DNA from 2 places in the Pseudomonas sp. P129 genome. Region 2 is predicted to be linked to the other one. Evidence: predicted binding sites of a transcription regulator. Region 2 holds the regulator's gene; the other holds the start of a gene.
What was found. Region 2 encodes sigma-54, which starts transcription at its own class of promoters, with help from an activator protein. Its sites were predicted from a motif close to ANTGGCATNNANNTTGCTNT; they were not measured.
Positions count from the first base shown of each region.

Region 1: glnK (P-II family nitrogen regulator) is a predicted target of sigma-54. The motif match lies at 1,800-1,819, and genes of this name have one in related genera.

Region 1 covers NZ_JAGPYS010000007.1:83,733-92,807, reverse strand. The annotation lists gene KBY02_RS17370 (AraC family transcriptional regulator) at 1-462, shown strand, start outside; gene KBY02_RS17365 (hypothetical protein) at 478-1,095, opposite strand; gene KBY02_RS17360 (accessory factor UbiK family protein) at 1,334-1,609, opposite strand; gene glnK (P-II family nitrogen regulator) at 2,027-2,365, shown strand; gene KBY02_RS17350 (ammonium transporter) at 2,399-3,736, shown strand; gene KBY02_RS17345 (secondary thiamine-phosphate synthase enzyme YjbQ) at 3,979-4,404, shown strand; gene sutA (transcriptional regulator SutA) at 4,503-4,829, shown strand; gene KBY02_RS17335 (HAD family hydrolase) at 4,900-5,592, opposite strand; gene xerC (tyrosine recombinase XerC) at 5,585-6,484, opposite strand; gene KBY02_RS17325 (DUF484 family protein) at 6,487-7,221, opposite strand; gene dapF (diaminopimelate epimerase) at 7,235-8,065, opposite strand; gene lysA (diaminopimelate decarboxylase) at 8,071-9,075, opposite strand, start outside.
Region 2 covers NZ_JAGPYS010000001.1:487,819-496,893, forward strand. The annotation lists gene tldD (metalloprotease TldD) at 1-130, shown strand, start outside; gene yjgA (ribosome biogenesis factor YjgA) at 179-700, opposite strand; gene pmbA (metalloprotease PmbA) at 808-2,154, shown strand; gene KBY02_RS02185 (tetratricopeptide repeat protein) at 3,041-3,502, shown strand; gene KBY02_RS02190 (superoxide dismutase) at 3,504-4,115, shown strand; gene KBY02_RS26100 (hypothetical protein) at 4,143-4,277, shown strand; gene KBY02_RS02195 (HPr family phosphocarrier protein) at 4,302-4,574, opposite strand; gene rapZ (RNase adapter RapZ) at 4,590-5,447, opposite strand; gene ptsN (PTS IIA-like nitrogen regulatory protein PtsN) at 5,450-5,914, opposite strand; gene hpf (ribosome hibernation-promoting factor, HPF/YfiA family) at 5,925-6,233, opposite strand; gene KBY02_RS02215 (RNA polymerase factor sigma-54) at 6,309-7,802, opposite strand; gene lptB (LPS export ABC transporter ATP-binding protein) at 7,985-8,710, opposite strand; gene lptA (lipopolysaccharide transport periplasmic protein LptA) at 8,711-9,075, opposite strand, start outside.

The DNA.
Region 1 (9,075 bases), on a different contig from region 2:
CGGCTGGTGCGCCTGCTCGACACGCCTCGCGACATCGCTATGCTCGCGCCCCTTGCACTTCGGGAGCTCTACTACCGGCTGCTGCGCGGCAACAATGGGCGGCGACTCTACGAAATCGCGGTCGGGGATTCGCAGACGCATCGCGTTACGCGGGCGGTCGACTGGCTGAACAGTCATTACACCGAGCCGCTGCGCATCGACGAGCTGGCGCGCCTGGCCAACCTGGGCAATTCGACGCTGCACCACCGATTCAAGGCGCTGACCGCCATGAGCCCGTTGCAGTACCAGAAAAAGCTGCGCCTGCAAGAAGCTCGACGGCTGATCATCAATGAAGGCCTGGACGCCTCCAGCGCCTGCTATCGCGTCGGCTATGAAAGCCCTTCGCAATTCAGCAGGGAGTACAGCCGCCAGTTTGGCTGCCCGCCCTCGACAGATCTCAGCCGAGTGCGGCAGATTGGCTGACCTCCCCGTCCGACATCAGCGGCCGGGCGCGGCCAACCGCGCATATTGGTCCTGACTGATCCACCCGGTAAACGAGCGATCATCGGCATTGATGAACTCGACCTGAGCCGCGCCATCCTTGAATGCCAGAACCCCGACAACGTCATCCTTGACGATATAGGCGCCTCGGGTGCCTTTGGCATTCGGTGTTTTTTGCAGCCAGGCCTTGTCCGCCGTGACGGTCACCAGACCGACCCACTGCCTGCTGGCGGTCCGGGTCAGCTCCAGGCCGGTGGCGATGTCCGGCGCCAACACGTTCATGCAGCCGGGGTGCTGCCGGCCTTGCTCGATCGTCAGCACCACGCCATCAGCCGAGGCCTTTAGTGTTCCCGGATAGACGTCATCCAGCCAGGACGACACCGCTGCGCCCTCCCCGGCCTCGACCTTGCCTTGCAGATAGAACGCACAGCTGAATGTTTCGCCGCGCGTCTCCGAGTAATAACCCTCGACCTGATGATCAGGCGTCACGGCCAGCATCAACTGCTCGTACTTGCCGGAATGCAGTGCCGTGTCCTGAGCGAAAACCGACGTGCCGACACACAACCACAGGGTTGCGGCCAGGGAGCAGTGAATAAGGGGACGTTTGTCAGTCATGCTTCCATCCATAGAACGTTCGAATAGCCGGGAGGAGTGGCCAGCCCATGACTGGCGCGCCGAGACGTTAGCGTATTTCGGCGCGAAACTGTATCACTGAAATCCGGAGCGATTCATGGCTGCGACGCGAAGGCCAGTACACGTTTGAGCATCTCGCTTCGCGAGCAGGTCAGGTGCCTGCCCCGTTGTGCATGACAACGTTCAGCGCTGCAGCGCACTGAGTAAAACAAGGAAACCCTTATTCGGCTTTTTCAGTCCCTGCGGCCCCGCCAGCCTTCTCTTCCAGCTCGGCCATCTTGGCCTCCAGCGCTTCCAGGCGGGCGCGGGTGCGGGCGAGGACGGCCATCTGGCTGTCGAACTCTTCACGGCTGACCAGATCCAGTTTGCTGAAGCCGCTTTGCAGCAGGGCCTTGAACTGGGTTTCGAATTCGTTGCGCGATACAGGCGTTTCGCCATTGAACAGGCGAGAGGCGTGGCCGCTGAGAGCGTCGAGAAAGGCTTTGGGCGCGAGCATGGTTATTTTCCTGAATCAGAGGGCGGCAGTGTAACACGCAGTGTCTATAGTCAATCCCGAGGGCGCAATGCACGCTTATGGAGCGCAGTGACGGGCACATGAGCACCATTGCTGTGCATTAGCTCCATGATAGACCCTGCAAGGTTGTGCAAAACCAGCCCAAGAGCCTGTATTCAATGAATATTCGCGAGATGGCAAGCTTTCTGCTTAGTGGCTTATGACCCATGCACTGATGCAGTCGCTGTGACGAATGCAGTGCGGCAGGCGGAGCGGGGAAGTGTTTCGTCAGAAGCGGTTTTCTGGAGTGGGTCTGGCCTGATCAGGCGGCCGACACGTTACAAAGCCAGACACTGCGCTTAGACTTGAGTCGGGTTTGTTTTCCTGGGGCAAGTCCACCAAATTCGGGAGAAAGTTTTCATGAAGCTAGTCACTGCCATCATCAAGCCGTTCAAACTGGATGACGTTCGCGAGTCGTTGTCTGAAATCGGCGTGCAGGGCATCACCGTCACTGAAGTCAAAGGCTTCGGGCGTCAGAAGGGTCACACTGAGCTTTATCGCGGTGCTGAATACGTCGTCGACTTCCTTCCCAAAGTGAAGATCGATGTCGCCATCGATGACAAGGATCTGGATCGTGTCATCGAAGCCATAACCAAGGCCGCCAACACTGGCAAGATCGGTGACGGCAAGATTTTCGTGGTCAATCTGGAACAGGCCATCCGCATCCGTACCGGCGAGACCGATACAGACGCTATTTAAGCCGCCAAACCCAACGCCCCAGGAGAAAACAATATGACTCTGCGTCAATTCGCAGGGCTCGGTGCCCTGTTGTCCCTCGCATTACCTGGTCTTGCCCTGGCGGCTGATCCAGTGGCCGAGCCGGTGCTGAACTCTGGCGACACTGCATGGATGCTGACCTCGACCGCTCTGGTCCTGTTCATGACCATCCCCGGTCTCGCGCTGTTCTACGGCGGCATGGTTCGTTCCAAGAACATTCTGTCGGTGATGATGCAGTGCTTCGCCATCACCGGTCTGATCAGCATCCTGTGGGTCGTCTACGGCTACAGCATCGCGTTTGACACAACCGGTATGGAAGCGGGCGTCGTCAACTTCAATTCCTTCTTTGGCGGTATGGGTAAAGCGTTCCTGGCAGGCATCACGCCGGCAAGCATTACCGGTCCTGCTGCGTTGTTCCCTGAGGCGGTGTTCGTCACCTTCCAGATGACCTTCGCGATCATCACCCCTGCCCTGATTGTCGGCGCCTTCGCAGAACGCATGAAGTTCTCCGCGATGCTGGTGTTCATGGGTATCTGGTTCACTCTGGTCTACGCGCCAATCGCCCACATGGTCTGGGGCGGCGTCGGTGGCCTGTTGTGGGACTGGGGCGTTCTGGACTTCGCTGGCGGTACCGTCGTACATATCAACGCCGGTGTAGCCGGTCTGGTAGCGTGCCTGGTACTGGGCAAGCGCAAAGGCTTCCCGACCACGCCGATGGCGCCGCACAACCTGGGTTACACCCTGATCGGCGCAGCGATGCTCTGGGTCGGCTGGTTCGGCTTCAACGCCGGTTCCGCCGCTGCAGCCAACGGTACTGCCGGTATGGCCATGCTGGTCACTCAAATCGCTACCGCGGCCGCCGCATTGGGCTGGATGTTTGCCGAGTGGCTGACTCACGGTAAGCCAAGTGCTCTGGGTATTGCCTCTGGTGTGGTTGCCGGCCTGGTTGCCGTTACCCCTGCGGCCGGTACCGTCGGCCCGATGGGCGCGCTGATCATCGGTCTGGCAGCAGGCGTGATCTGCTTCTTCTGCGCGACCAGCCTCAAGCGCAAGCTGGGCTACGACGACTCCCTGGATGCGTTCGGCGTTCACGGCATCGGCGGTATCGTCGGCGCCATCCTGACCGGTGTATTCGCAGCACCTGCACTGGGCGGCTTCGGCACCGTGACCGACATCGGTGCTCAGGTCTGGATTCAGTTCAAGGGCGTCGCGTTCACCGTTGTCTACACCGCAATCGTGACCTTCATCATCCTCAAGGTGCTGGATGCGGTGATGGGTCTGCGCGTCACCGACGAGGAAGAGTCTGTCGGTCTGGACCTTGCGCAACACAACGAGCGTGGCTACAACTTGTAAGCTTTGGCCTACGCAAAAAAGAATGCCCGGTCTCCGGGCATTTTTTTTGTCTGACGTTTGTGGATATACCGCCGCTTTTTGCTGTCATTGATCTTGCCCGTGTCAATGATCTCGGCACCGTGACACAGCGCAGGTAACGAGGTTGCCACCGTCTTCGTCAACTTGCAGGGAAGCCGGTTTATTGCGCGCTTTGCTTTTTTCTCAGTCGAGTTAGAATGCGCGCCGAAGGTGCGGAGAACGGTATGTGGCATCAATCCAGGATTGCCTTGCGGGCCAGGCCCCGCGGGTTCCATCTGGTGACTGACGAGATAGTCGCGGGGTTGCCCCCGTTGCGCGGTTGTCGTGTCGGGCTACTGCATGTATGGCTGCAACATACCTCGGCTTCGTTGACCGTCAACGAAAATGCCGACCCGGCGGTACGTCGCGACTTTGAGCGTTTTTTCAACCGTCTGGTGCCCCAGGGCGTGGACGGCTACGAACATGACGACGAAGGCCCTGATGACTTGCCAGCGCATTTCAAGGCCAGTCTGCTGGGCTGCCAGTTGCTGTTGCCGGTTACGGCAGGGCGGCTGGCGCTGGGCACCTGGCAAGGTATTTACCTGGGCGAACATCGAGACGCTGGTGGGTCTCGTAACGTCCTGGCCACCCTTCAGGGTGAGTGGACATAACCGCTGAGGTCAGCGGTTGTTGAATTTTTCCGGTTGCCTTAGCAATTCTGGGCGGTTGGGCTATAACTAATCAGCTTTCGCAAGTCATGAGGTACAACATGAGCGACGACGACGATATTAAGGACGATCTGGAAGACGACCTGGAAAACGAAGAGGACGGTGAGGAGCTTGCAGCTGCTCCCGGCGACGACCCGGTCGAAGTAGACGATGACGTTCCGGCACCTGCCGCAAAAGGCAAGGCCAAGGCTGCAGTCTCGGTCGATGAACTGCCCAGCGTGGAAGCCAAGAACAAGGAGCGTGATGCTCTGGCACGTGCCATGGAAGAATTCCTGGCGCGTGGCGGCAAGGTGCAGGAAGTGGAGGCCAACGTGGTCGCCGATCCGCCCAAGAAGCCTGACAACAAATACGGTAGCCGCCCTATCTGAGGCTGCATGACTGTATGAGAAAAGCCCGCCGTCGCTGCGGGCTTTTCTATGCGCGCCTGTCAGTGTGCTTTCAGGCCCAGCGCGCCAGCACCTCGGGCAGTTGCGACAGGTTGTGGATCTCGGCATCCGGCAGTCGATCCGCATCCCAGACCTTGCCTTGCGGGTTGTACCAGATGGCGCGCATGCCGGCCTGCTGGGCACCTGCGATATCGTCCTTGGGATGGTCACCGACATGCACCGCCGCGCCGGCATCGACCCTTGCGCGGCGTAGCGCCTCCACGAACGGTGCCGGATCAGGCTTGCCGATGCCCAGGTCTTCGGCGCACAGCGCGAAGGCAAAGTAGTCCGCCAGCCCCAGACGGCGCACATCGGCATTGCCATTGGTAATCACGCCGAGCGTGAAGGTCTTGGCGAGAATTTCCAGCATCGGTTGCACCTCAGGGAAAATCTGCACCTGATGACGGCCCTGCAGGAACACTTCAAAGCCGCGGTCGGCCAGGTCCTGCGCCTCGTCCGGGTCGTAGCCGGCATCTTCGAGCGCATGGAACAGCACGCGGCGGCGCAAGGCGCTGATGCGGTGCTTGAAGGACGGGTCTTCGGCCACCAGACGCGAGCGGATTTCCCACAGGTGTTCGACAGGAACCGCTCCCAGCCTGGGCGCGTGTTCGCCCAGCCAGTCACGCAGCGTGACTTCGGCACCGGCAATGGCAGGGGCGGTGTCCCAGAGCGTGTCGTCAAGATCAAACGTCACCAGCTTAATCATCTGCAGCTCCTTTACGTTTGGCTCGGGGATGGGCGCTGTCATAAACAGTAGCCAAATGCTGGAAGTCCAGGTGTGTATATATCTGCGTGGTCTTGATATCCGCATGACCGAGCAGCTCCTGCACGGCGCGCAGGTCCTGTGACGATTCGAGCAGATGACTGGCGAAGGAGTGCCGCAACATGTGCGGGTGCAGATTCTGCCCCAGCTCTCGCTCACCGGCTGCCTTGAGTCGCACCTGAATGGCGCGCGGGCCGAGGCGCTTGCCTTGCTGGCTGACAAATACCGCGTCGTCCTGCGGATTGGTGAGGGCGCGCAGCGGCAGCCAGACTTCCAGTGCCTGGCGTGCCTTGCTGCCCACAGGCAATACGCGGGTCTTGCTGCCCTTACCCAGCACCTGCACCAGTCCGTCACGCAGGTCCAGCTGGTCCAGATTCAGACCGGTCAGTTCGGAGAGGCGCAAGCCTGACGAGTACAGCAGCTCCAGGATGGCTTGGTCGCGGTGCGCCAGGAAATCATCTTCAACGCCGCCATCCAGCAATTGCGCGGCACGGTCGGTGTCCAGGGTCTTGGGCAGACGCCGCTCGCCCTTGGGCGGTGACAGGCCGTTTGCCGGGTCGTGCTGGCAGATGCCTTCGCGATTGAGGTACTTGTAGAAGCCGCGCACCGCCGACAGCATCCGCGCCAGGCTGCGTGAAGACTGGCCCTGCTGGTGCTGGCGGGCAGTGAAGCTGCGCAGGTGCTGGATATCCAGGTCACTCCAGCTCGACACCTGTGCCTTCTGGCAATACGCCAGGACCTTACCCAGGTCGCGTCGGTAGGCTTCCAGCGTGTGAGGCGACACCTGGCGCTCACTGCGCAGGTGCATGCAGTAGGCGTCCAGATGCTGATCCATGGCTAGCGAACCGAGCGTAATGAGTGGGCGAAGCGCGGCAGCAGGCGGCTCAGCACATCGGCGATATAACTGAGGAACAGGGTGCCGACCGAGCTTTTGTAATGCTGCGGATCACGGCTGCCGATGGCCAGCACGCCATGCAGGCCCAGATGATTGAGGCTGGCGATGGCAGTCGAACCGACCTCCTTGCCCTGCTCTGCACCGAACAGAAACGCCAGTTCATGCTCACGCAGCGCGCCGCAGATGATCTTCTCGCCAATCAGGCCGCCGATGGCTTTCTGTGCGTCGGCACCGCTGACCCAGCGCCCCACGGGCATCGGGCTGTCGCTGAACAGGATCAGGCTGACAAAGGGCACCTGGAAGTCCTGACGCAGGCTGTCTTCGACGGCGATGACCAGCTCTTCCAGGCTGGTCGCATCCATCAGCGCGAGGTTCAGGCGGCGGGTCTTTTCGAACAGGCGGTCGTTGTCCCGTGCGACGTCCATCAATTGCGACAGGCGATGGCGCATTTCGATATTACGCTCGCGCAGCAGCTTGAGCTGACGCTCGACCAGCGAAACGGTGTCGCCACGCTGGTGCGGGATGCGCATCGACACCAGCAGCTCGTCGTGCTCGGCGAAGAAATCCGGGTGCTCGAGCAGGAAGGCGATGACCGCCTCTGCTTCAAGGTCTGGCGCTGCGCTATCGACAGGCGATTCGCAGGGTGTGCCTGTTGAAGCGGGAGGTTGATCGGTCATGGTACTTACTCACTCAAAGACGGACTTGGCCTTCATAGACCCGGACTGCGGGGCCGGTCATCATGACAGAATGTCCCGGCCCAGCCCATTCGATGGACAGGCGCCCTCCGGGCAGGTCGATCAGCAACGGCGAGTCCATCCAGCCCTGACTGATGGCAGCGACAGCCGCCGCACAAGCGCCGGTGCCGCACGCCTGGGTTTCCCCGGCACCGCGTTCCCAGACACGCAGCTGTGCCCGCTGACGGTCCACGACGTGGAGAAAGCCGACGTTGACCCGGGCCGGAAAGCGCGGGTGATGCTCGATCTTCGGCCCCAGTTCATGCACCGGTGCGTTATTGATGTCATCGACCCGCAGCACAGCGTGCGGATTGCCCATGGACACAGCCGCCATGTCGACATGCTGACCGTCGACGTCAACGGTGTAACAGGTAGCCTGCTCCGCTGCTTCGAAGGGAATCTCTTCAGGGACAAACCTGGGCGGCCCCATATCGACGCTGATCTGCCCGTCGCTGCGGATATCCAGTTCGATGATGCCGCTCTTGGTCTCGACGCGTATCTGCTTCTTGGCCGTCAGACGCTTGTCGAGCACAAAGCGGGCAAAGCAGCGCGCGCCGTTGCCGCACTGTTCGACTTCGGAGCCGTCGGAATTGAAGATTCGATAGCGAAAGTCCACATCCGGGTTGTTCGGCGCCTCGACCAGCAAAAGCTGATCGAAACCGATACCGGTGTGGCGGTCGCCCCATTGTTTGGCGTGCTTGGGCAAGATATGCGCGTGCTGACTCACAAGGTCCAGGACCATGAAGTCGTTACCCAGCCCGTGCATCTTGGTAAAACGCAGCAGCATGGGGATTACTCCGGCAGCAGGCTTTCGCCAGCGAACAGCTCGGCCACGGTTTCGCGACGACGCACTTCAAAAGCCTGGGAACCGTCGACCAGTACCTCGGCGGCACGGCCACGGGTGTTGTAGTTCGAGCTCATGACGAAGCCATAGGCACCGGCTGAATGAACGGCCAGCAGATCGCCCTCGGCCAGCGCCAGCTCGCGCCCCTTGGCGAGGAAGTCGCCGGTCTCGCAGATCGGCCCGACGATATCGTACGCACGAGGTTCGCTGTCACGCGGACGCACCGCTGTGACATCCATCCAGGCCTGATACAGCGCAGGCCGGATCAGATCGTTCATCGCCGCATCGACGATGGCAAAATCCTTGTGCTCGGTATGCTTGAGGTATTCGACACGGGTCAGCAACGCGCCTGCGTTGGCGACGATGAAGCGTCCCGGCTCGAACAGCAGCCCCAGGTCGCGACCGGCCAGACGCTCGCGCACGGCCTTGATGTAGTCGGCCGCCAGCGGAGGCTCTTCGTCGCGATAACGCACGCCAAGACCGCCACCCAGATCGATGTGATGCAGATGAATGCCGCAATCGCCCAGACGATCGACCAGGGCCAGCAGGCGATCCAGCGCATCAATGAACGGTTCGAGCGTGGTCAGTTGCGAGCCGATATGGCAGTCGACCCCGATCACTTCCAGGTTCGGCAGTTGCGAGGCGCGAATGTACACGTCTTCGGCGGCGGCAATGGCGATGCCGAACTTGTTTTCCTTGAGGCCGGTGGAGATGTAGGGGTGAGTGCCTGCATCCACATCCGGATTGACCCGCAGCGATATCGGCGCCCGAACGTTGAGTTCGGCAGCCACTTCCTGCAGGCGCTCCAGCTCGTCGGTGGATTCGACGTTAAAGCAGTGCACGCCGACTTCAAGGGCGCGCCGCATGTCTTCGCGGGTCTTGCCGACACCGGAAAACACGATCTTTTCGGCTTTGCCACCCGCCGCCAGCACACGCTCCAGCTCGCCACGCGA
Region 2 (9,075 bases):
GGTGGGTAACGATCTGTCGCTGGACAGTGGCGTCGGCACATGCGGGAAGGATGGCCAGTCGCTGCCGGTCGGTGTGGGTCAGCCTACGCTGAAAATCGACGCGATTACCGTGGGTGGCACCGGTAGCTGAAGGTGAGTCGGGGCCGGCTGCTTGCTGCCGCCGGCCCCGAGGGCGAAGTCAACGCAGACCGCGTTGAAGTTCGTCCAGCTCACGGATGTATTTGAAGATTTTGCGGCTGGTGGCCGGCGGTTTGTTGCGTGCAACTTCGTGTTGCGCCTGACGGATCAGCGAACGCAGCTGCTGACGGTCGGCATCGGGGTATTCGACAACGAATTTCTCGAGGTCGGCGTCATCGCCCGCGATCAGGCGGTCACGCCAGCGCTCCAGATTGTGGAAACGTTCATTGTATTGGCGAGTGGAGGCATCGAGTTGGTCCAGCAACACCAGAATGGCTTCCTGGTCCTGATCGCGCATCAGCTTGCCGATGAACAGAATGTGCCGCTTTCGCGCGATGTTCGCCGTGTGCTTGGGCGCTTCGGCCAGGGCCTTGCGCAAAGCGTCGGTCAGCGGCAGCTTGGCCAGCACATCGGCTTTGAGTGTTGTCAGTCGCTCGCCGAGGTCGACCAGAGCATGCAGCTCTCGTTTGACCTGGGTTTTGCTTTTCTCCCCGTCGAGGGAGTCGTCGTAAGAATCAACCATGGGGGCAGTCCGCAAAGAAACGCCGCCATGATAACCAGTCGTGGGCCGCTTGTCCGGCCCGGTCGGTACTCGGCCTGTGCTGAAAGAAGAATTTGATGGAGAAAGTCATGAGTGCAACCCAAAGCGTCGGCCCACAAGCCTTGCCCGAGCTGCAGGAACAGGTCGAGCAGATCATTGCCGAAGCCCGGCGTCAGGGCGCCAGCGCCTGCGAAGTCGCAGTCTCGGTGGACCAGGGGCTGTCGACCTCGGTCCGTCAGCGTGAAGTTGAAACCGTCGAGTTCAACCGCGATCAGGGCTTTGGTATCACCCTGTATGTCGGGCAGCGCAAGGGCTCGGCCAGCACGTCGGCAACCGGTGCCGATGCCATTCGTGAAACGGTCGCCGCTGCACTGGCGATTGCCGAACACACCTCCGAAGATGACAGCTCCGGGCTGGCTGACGCTGCGCTGATGGCCAAAGAGGTTATGGATTTTGACCTTTATCACACCTGGGACATCACGCCCGAGCAGGCCATCGAGAAAGCGCTGCTCTGCGAAGCGGCGGCCTTCGATGCCGACAGCCGCATCAAGAATGCCGACGGCACTACGCTCAATACCCATCAGGGCTGCCGTGTGTACGGCAACAGCAATGGCTTCATCGGTGGCTATGCGTCAACGCGGCACAGCCTCAGCTGTGTGATGATCGCCGAGGGCGAAGGTCAGATGCAGCGCGATTACTGGTATGACGTCAACCGCCAGGGCGAGCTGCTGGCCGATGCGCAGAGCATTGGTCGCAAGGCGGCGTTGCGTGCAGCGAGCCGTCTGGGCGCGCGTCCTGTGCCGACCTGTGAAGTGCCGGTGCTGTTTGCTGCAGAGCTGGCAGGCGGCCTGTTCGGCAGCTTTCTCGGCGCCATTTCCGGGGGTACCCTGTATCGCAAGTCGTCGTTCCTCGAAGGCGCGCTGGGTCAGCGCCTGTTCCCTGAGTGGATGACCATTGATGAGCGCCCGCACCTCAGGCATGCGATGGGCAGCTCGGCGTTCGACAGCGATGGTCTGGCGACCTTCGCCAAACCGTTCGTGGCAGGTGGCGATCTGGTTTCCTATGTGCTGAGCACGTATTCCGGCCGCAAGCTGGGCATGCCGAGCACCGCCAACGCGGGCGGTGTGCACAACCTGTTCGTTAGCCATGGCTCGGACGACCAGGCTGCGCTGATCCGGCGCATGGGACGTGGCCTGCTGGTGACCGAATTGATGGGCAGCGGTCTGAACATGGTCACCGGCGACTATTCACGCGGCGCGGCAGGCTTCTGGGTCGAGAACGGCGAGATTCAGTTCCCGGTTCAGGAAGTGACCATTGCCGGCAACATGCGCGACATGTTCAAGCAGATCGTCGCCGTTGGCAGCGATCTTGAGCTGCGCAGCAACATCCGCACCGGCTCGGTACTGATCGAGCGCATGATGGTGGCGGGGAGCTGACAGATCCCCGATTCAGGCTATCGTTCCTCACGCTCCCGCGTGTGAATGCAGTTCACGACGCTCTGCGTCGTCAAGAGGACGCAGAGCGTCCGGAAAGGCATGCGACGCGGAGCGCCGCACGATAGTTGAGGTTATCGTTCCCTACGCTCCAGCGTGGGAATGCAGTTCACGACGCTCTGCGTCGCCAGGATGACGCTGAGCTTCTAGAAAGGCATGCGACGCGGAGCGCCGCACGATAGTTGCGATGGTCGTTCCGCACGCTCCAGCGTGGGAGTGCAGTGCTCGACGCTCTGCGTCGCAAGAGGACGCAGAGCGTCCGGAAAGGCATGCGACGCGGAGCGCCGCACGATAGTTGAGGTTATCGTTCCCTACGCTCCAGCGTGGGAGTGCAGTTCACGACGCTCTGCGTCGTCAAGAGGGCGCAGAGCGTCCGGAAAGGCATGCGACGCGGAGCGCCGCACGATAGTCAGGCTGATCGTTCCTCACGCTCCCGCGTGGGAATGCCGTTCGTGACGCTCTGCGTCACCCATCCACCTCCGGTTTTGGCCGCCCATAACCTTCGTCCGAACCCGCGTGTTACGTCTCCCTCAAAGCATGTTCACGCTCACCGGCGCAAGGCGGTGAAGCGATCGGGCTTGTGTTGATTCTGTATCTCATTTAATAATGAATATCATTTCTAAAATGAACTGCGATCATGGGGTCTGTTCTGCACGAGTTGTCTTATCTGGAAACCAGCGTGGCTTGAGTCTGCGGATTCGTTGTGCGCTTGAAACCGACGAGCCTCGGCTGATCGAGCATTACCTCGCCGAGGGGCGTTACCTGGCGCGATTGAGCGCCCCGCCCCGGCCCATGGTCGCTGCCCAGTCAATGTTCCTGGAGGTACCTCATGCAGCATTGGAAACGCACCATCGAGCTGGCCAATCGCTGTTTCAATCTTGGCGACTGGGTCGAAGCTCGCGAGTTGTACCTTCAGGCGCTGGCGTTGGCGCAGGTCTTGTTCGAGCGCTGGGCGGATGTCGATGAAGCGGTCGCGGCCTGTGTGATTTCTCACCATAACCTGGCGGATCTGCACCTGAGTCTGGGCCAGCCGGAGGAGAGCGCCGAGTACCTGTGTGCCATCCACCAGCACCTGTTGCAGACCATGCAGAATCAACGCCTCCCGCCCGCGTTACGCGAGGCAGCCTTGCGCCACAGCAGCAAAACATACGCCGAGCTGCTGAGTTTCATCAGCGAACACGGCGAATACCCGCGCACTCATCGGTTGCTGAACAGCGGCAGCGAGCACACCCGTTCATCGCTACAGCGCCATTCGGCAAGCCCTTCCGGACTTTTCTACGGAGCACATTGAAATGCCATACACCTTGCCTGCACTGCCTTACGCATACGATGCCCTTGAACCACATATCGATGCGCAAACCATGGAAATCCACTACACCAAGCATCACCAGACGTACATCAATAACCTCAATGCCGCGGTCGAAGGGACGGAGTTCGCCGACTGGTCGGTGGAGAAGCTGGTGGCCAGTGTCCAGCAGTTGCCTGAAAACCTGCGTCCAGCGGTGATCAATCAGGGTGGCGGCCATGCCAATCACTCGTTGTTCTGGGAAGTCATGGTGCCGGGCGGCGGCGGCTTGCCCACGGGCGCTGTCGCGTCTGCCATCAATGAGCAACTGGGTGGCTACGAAAGCTTCAAGGAGGCATTCACCAAGGCCGCATTGACCCGTTTCGGCAGTGGCTGGGCATGGCTGAGCGTCACGCCTGACAAAAAGCTGGTGGTGGAAAGCAGTGGTAACCAGGACAGCCCGCTGATGAACGGCAACACGCCGATTCTGGGGCTGGACGTGTGGGAGCACGCTTACTACCTGCGCTATCAGAACCGTCGTCCCGAATACATCAATGCGTTCTACAACGTGATCAATTGGGATGAGGTGTCCCGCCGTTATCAGGCCGCTCTGGCCTGAGCCTGGCAGCCGGACCCAAGGCGGCGTATGCGCTCCGGATTCCTCACGCTCAGCAATGTGCGGTTATTTCGTCTGGCAGTCGGGAGCGTGCTGCTGTTGGCGGGTATGGCGCTACTGATTGCCCACGGGCTGAGCTGGATGCGCGTGCAAGGCTGGTGGTGACGGATACCGCGTTTGTACGAGGGCTTATTCGCCCTCATCAAACCGGTTGTCGATCAGCTCGATCAGGCCATCAAGCGCTTCCTGTTCGAATTCGCCTTCGGTGTTCAGGTGGATCTCGGTGCCCTTGCCGGCAGCCAGCATCATCACGGCCATGATGCTTTTACCGTCGACCATGCTCTCCGGAGTGCGGCCGACCCTGATCTTGCAGGGAAACTTGCCTGCGACCCCGACGAATTTGGCGGCAGCGCGGGCGTGCAGGCCCAGTTTGTTGATGATGGTGATTTGACGAGCGGGCATCGCAGTGAAAATCCTTCAGCTGAGGTCGCGGTGGCGGACCTGAACGTTCTTGAGTGATTGTTGCAAGACCTGACCAAGCCGCTCGGTCAGGTAGACCGAACGATGGTGTCCGCCGGTACAGCCGATGGCAATGGTAACGTAAGAACGGTTACTGGCTGCAAACCGGGGTAGCCATTTGTTCAGGTAAGCGAAGATGTCCTGAAACATTTCTTCGACGTCAGGCTGCACCGACAGGTAGTCGATAACGGGTTGTTCAAGCCCCGAGTGGTCGCGCAGTTCTGGCTTCCAGTACGGATTGGGCAGGCAGCGCACATCGAATACCAGGTCTGCATCGACAGGCATGCCGCGCTTGAAACCAAAGGACTCGATCAGAAATGCAGTGCCTGGCTCGGGCTTGTTCAGCAGACGAAGCTTGAGCGCGTCGCGCAACTGATAGAGATTCAGGTGGGTGGTGTTGATCTTCAGGTCGGCCAGATCGATGATCGGGCCAAGCAGTGCGGTTTCATCACGTATCGCTTCGGCCAGCGAACGATCTGCCGTGCTCAGCGGGTGGCGGCGCCGGGTTTCCGAGAAGCGCTTGAGCAGGGTGGCTTCGTCTGCATCCAGATACAGCACGTCGCACTGAATATTGCGCGAGCGTACTTCATCCAGCATCTGCGGAAAACGGGTCAGGTGGCTGGGCAGATTGCGGGCATCTATCGAAACCGCCAGCAAGGGTTCGGCGAGTTCGGTGTTGATCAGCGCGCGTTCGGCCAGCTCCGGCAACAGGCCGGCCGGCAGGTTATCGACACAGTAAAAGCCGTTGTCTTCCAGCACATCGAGCGCCGTACTCTTGCCTGAGCCGGAGCGACCGCTGACGATGATCATGCGCATGGTCAGTTTCCGTTCTGCACGTCCAGCACCACTTGATAAAGCGCCTCAGCGCTTTCGGCACTGCGCAGGCGCTTACGCACATCTTTGTCGTCGAGCATGCTGGCGATCTGGCGCAGCAGCTCCAGGTGTTCATCGGTGGCAGCTTGCGGGACCAGCAAGACGAACAGCAGGTCGACCGGCGCACCATCGATGGCGTCGAAATCCACAGGGGTGGAGAGGTGAATCACTGCACTGACAGGCTCGCTGCAGTCAGCGAGGCGGCAGTGGGGGATGGCAATACCGTTGCCAAAACCGGTCGAGCCCAGTTTTTCCCGGGCGACGAGACTTGCGAATACTGTGTCCGACACCATGCCCGGCACTTCACGGCCGATCAGGTTGGCAATTTCTTCGAGTACACGCTTTTTACTGCCGCCCGGCACGTTCACAAGGGAGCGGCCGGGAGTCAGGATATTTTCGATTCGGATCATTAAATGGGCGTTAGCGAGCGGCCGCACCTTTGAGGATGCTTTGCTGCTTTTCCTTATGCTTGAGCAATTGTCGGTCTAGCTTGTCAGTGAGCAGGTCGATGGCAGCATACATGTCATCATGTTCAGCATTGGCAACGACCTCTCCACCATGGATGTGCAACGTGGCTTCGATCTTCTGCTTGAGCTTTTCGACCGTCATCGTGACCTGCACGTTGGTAATCTTGTCAAAATGCCCCTCGAGCTTCTTGAGCTTGAGCTCAACGTATTCACGAAGGGGTTTGGTCACTTCCAGTTGGTGTCCACTGATGTTGACTTGCATACAGCTTTCTCCTTTGCCAGTGCATAAAGAGGCAGGCATGGCGCATGCCTCTGGGACGCTGTGGCTCGGCCTGCATCACATCAGCCGCTTACGCTCACTGGAAGGGGCGATCCCGAGAGACTCACGGTACTTGGCGACTGTGCGACGGGCTACTTGAATGCCTTGTGCCTCCAGTAAACCAGCGATCTTGCTATCACTCAACGGCTTTTTCTGATTTTCCGCCGCAACCAGTTTTTTGATGATTGCGCGAATTGCCGTGGACGAGCATTCACCGCCCTCGGAGGTGCTCACATGGCTTGAGAAGAAGTATTTCAGCTCGTAAATGCCGCGTGGGGTGTGCATGAACTTCTGGGTGGTTACGCGTGAGATGGTCGACTCGTGCATGCCCACTGCCTCGGCGATGTCGTGCAGGACGAGCGGCTTCATGGCCTCGTCGCCGTACTCGAGAAAACCGCGCTGATGTTCGACGATTTGCGTGGCGACCTTCATCAACGTTTCGTTGCGGCTTTGCAGGCTCTTGATGAACCAGCGCGCTTCCTGCAACTGATTGCGCATGAAGGTGTTGTCTGCGCTGGTATCGGCGCGCCGTACGAAGCCCGCGTATTGCGGATTGACGCGCAGGCGCGGCACCGACTCCTGATTGAGTTCGACTAGCCAGCGTTCATTGTCCTTGCGCACGATCACATCCGGAATGACGTATTCGGCTTCTGTGGATTCGATCTGCGAGCCTGGACGCGGGTTGAGGCTCTGCACCAGTTCGATGACCTGACGCAGCTCGTCTTCCTTGAGCTTCATGCGTCGCATCAGCTGGCCGTAGTCGCGGCTTCCGAGCAGGTCGATGTAGTCGCTGACCAGGCGTTGTGCTTCTGTCAGCCAGGGTGTTTTTGCTGGCAGCTGGCGCAGTTGCAGCAGCAGGCATTCGCTCAGGTTGCGAGCGCCGATGCCGGCAGGTTCAAACTGCTGGATGCGGTGCAGTACGGCTTCGATCTCGTCGAGCTCGATGTCCAGTTCGGGGTCGAAGGACTCGAGAATCTCATCGAGCGTCTCGTCGAGATAACCCTGGTTGTTGATGCAGTCGATCAGCGTAACCGCTACCAGACGGTCCTTGTCGGACATCGGCGCGACATTCAGTTGCCACAGCAGGTGGCTTTGCAGGCTTTCGCCCACAGAGGTGCGCGTGGTGAAGTCCCACTCGTCGTCATCGTTGCTTGGCAGGCTGCTGGCGCTGGTCTGGTAGATGTCTTCCCATGCGGTATCGACGGGCAGCTCGTTGGGAATGCGTTCGTTCCATTCACCTTCTTCAAGGTTGTCCACGGTAGGCGCGGATTCCTGATAGGTCGGTTCCTGAACGTCGGGGTTGGGCTTTTGTTCGATGTTGTCGGCAAGCGGGTCGGAATGGTCGAAGTCGTCGCCTTCTTCCTGCCGCTCCAGCATAGGGTTTGACTCCAGCGCCTCCTGGATCTCCTGCTGGAGATCCAGAGTGGAAAGCTGAAGTAAGCGGATTGCCTGTTGCAGCTGCGGTGTCATCGTCAGCTGCTGGCCCATTCTCAAGACTAGCGATGGTTTCATGGCAGGGGCTAAACACCTTATTCGCCGGCGCGCATGCGCCATCTACTACAGGCGCCGTGGCGCCAACTTAAGCAAATTATATGCCTGAAACCTGTGCGTTTGCCTAGAGTGATATGACAAATAAAATGTTGTCAATACACTGCGTAGGCATCAATCGGCTGCGAAGCGCAAAGGGCAGTCGATTAAAGGCGGAACTCGTGGCCGAGGTAGACCTCTTTCACCAGCTGATTCGCCAGAATGGTCTCCGAATCGCCTTCCGCAATCAGCTGTCCATCGTTGACGATGTAGGCTGTTTCGCAGATATCCAGCGTTTCCCGGACGTTGTGGTCAGTGATCAGTACACCGATACCCTTGGCCTTGAGATGGTGAATGATCTGCTTGATGTCGCCTACCGAAATAGGGTCGACACCTGCAAACGGTTCATCCAGCAGGATGAATTTAGGCGCGGTGGCCAGAGCCCGGGCGATTTCCACACGGCGACGTTCACCACCCGACAGGCTCATGCCCAGGTTGTCACGGATATGGGTGATGTGGAACTCCTGCAGGAGGCTTTCCAGCTCCTTGCGGCGAGCACCGGCATCGAGCTCCTTGCGGGTCTCGAGAATCGCCATGATGTTGTCGGACACCGACAGCTTGCGGAAGATCGAGGCTTCCTGAGGCAAGTAGCCGATGCCTGCGCGGGCGCGACCGTGCATGGGTTGATGGCTGACATCCAGATCGTCAATCAGCACGCGCCCCTGATCAGCCTGGACCAGACCCACGATCATGTAGAAGCAGGTGGTCTTGCCGGCGCCGTTCGGGCCCAGCAGGCCGACGATCTGGCCGCTGTCGATGGAGATGCTCACATCGCGCACGACCTGCCGGCTTTTGTAGCTTTTAGCCAGATGCTGGGCTTTGAGCGTCGCCATTTACTGGGCCTTCTGAGGTTGATCGGTTTTCTTTTTCGGCTGGATGACCATGTCGATACGCGGACGTGGCGTGGTCACCTTGGCGCCGCCATTGGCCCGACCGGCACTGACGACCTGTCTGACCGTGTCGTAGACGATTTTCTCGCCTTCCGAGGTGTTGCCGTCATTGATGACCTTGGCCTTGTCGATCAGGACGATACGGTCCTGGCCGGCGTAATACTGGATGGTGACGGCATAGGCCTGCACGATCGGCTTGTCCACGGCAGGCTTCTGCTCGTAGTAGGCCAGATTGCCGACGGAGGTAAATACGTCGACTTCGCCCTGGGCATTACGCGTGATTGTCACGGTGTTGCCCGTGATTTTCA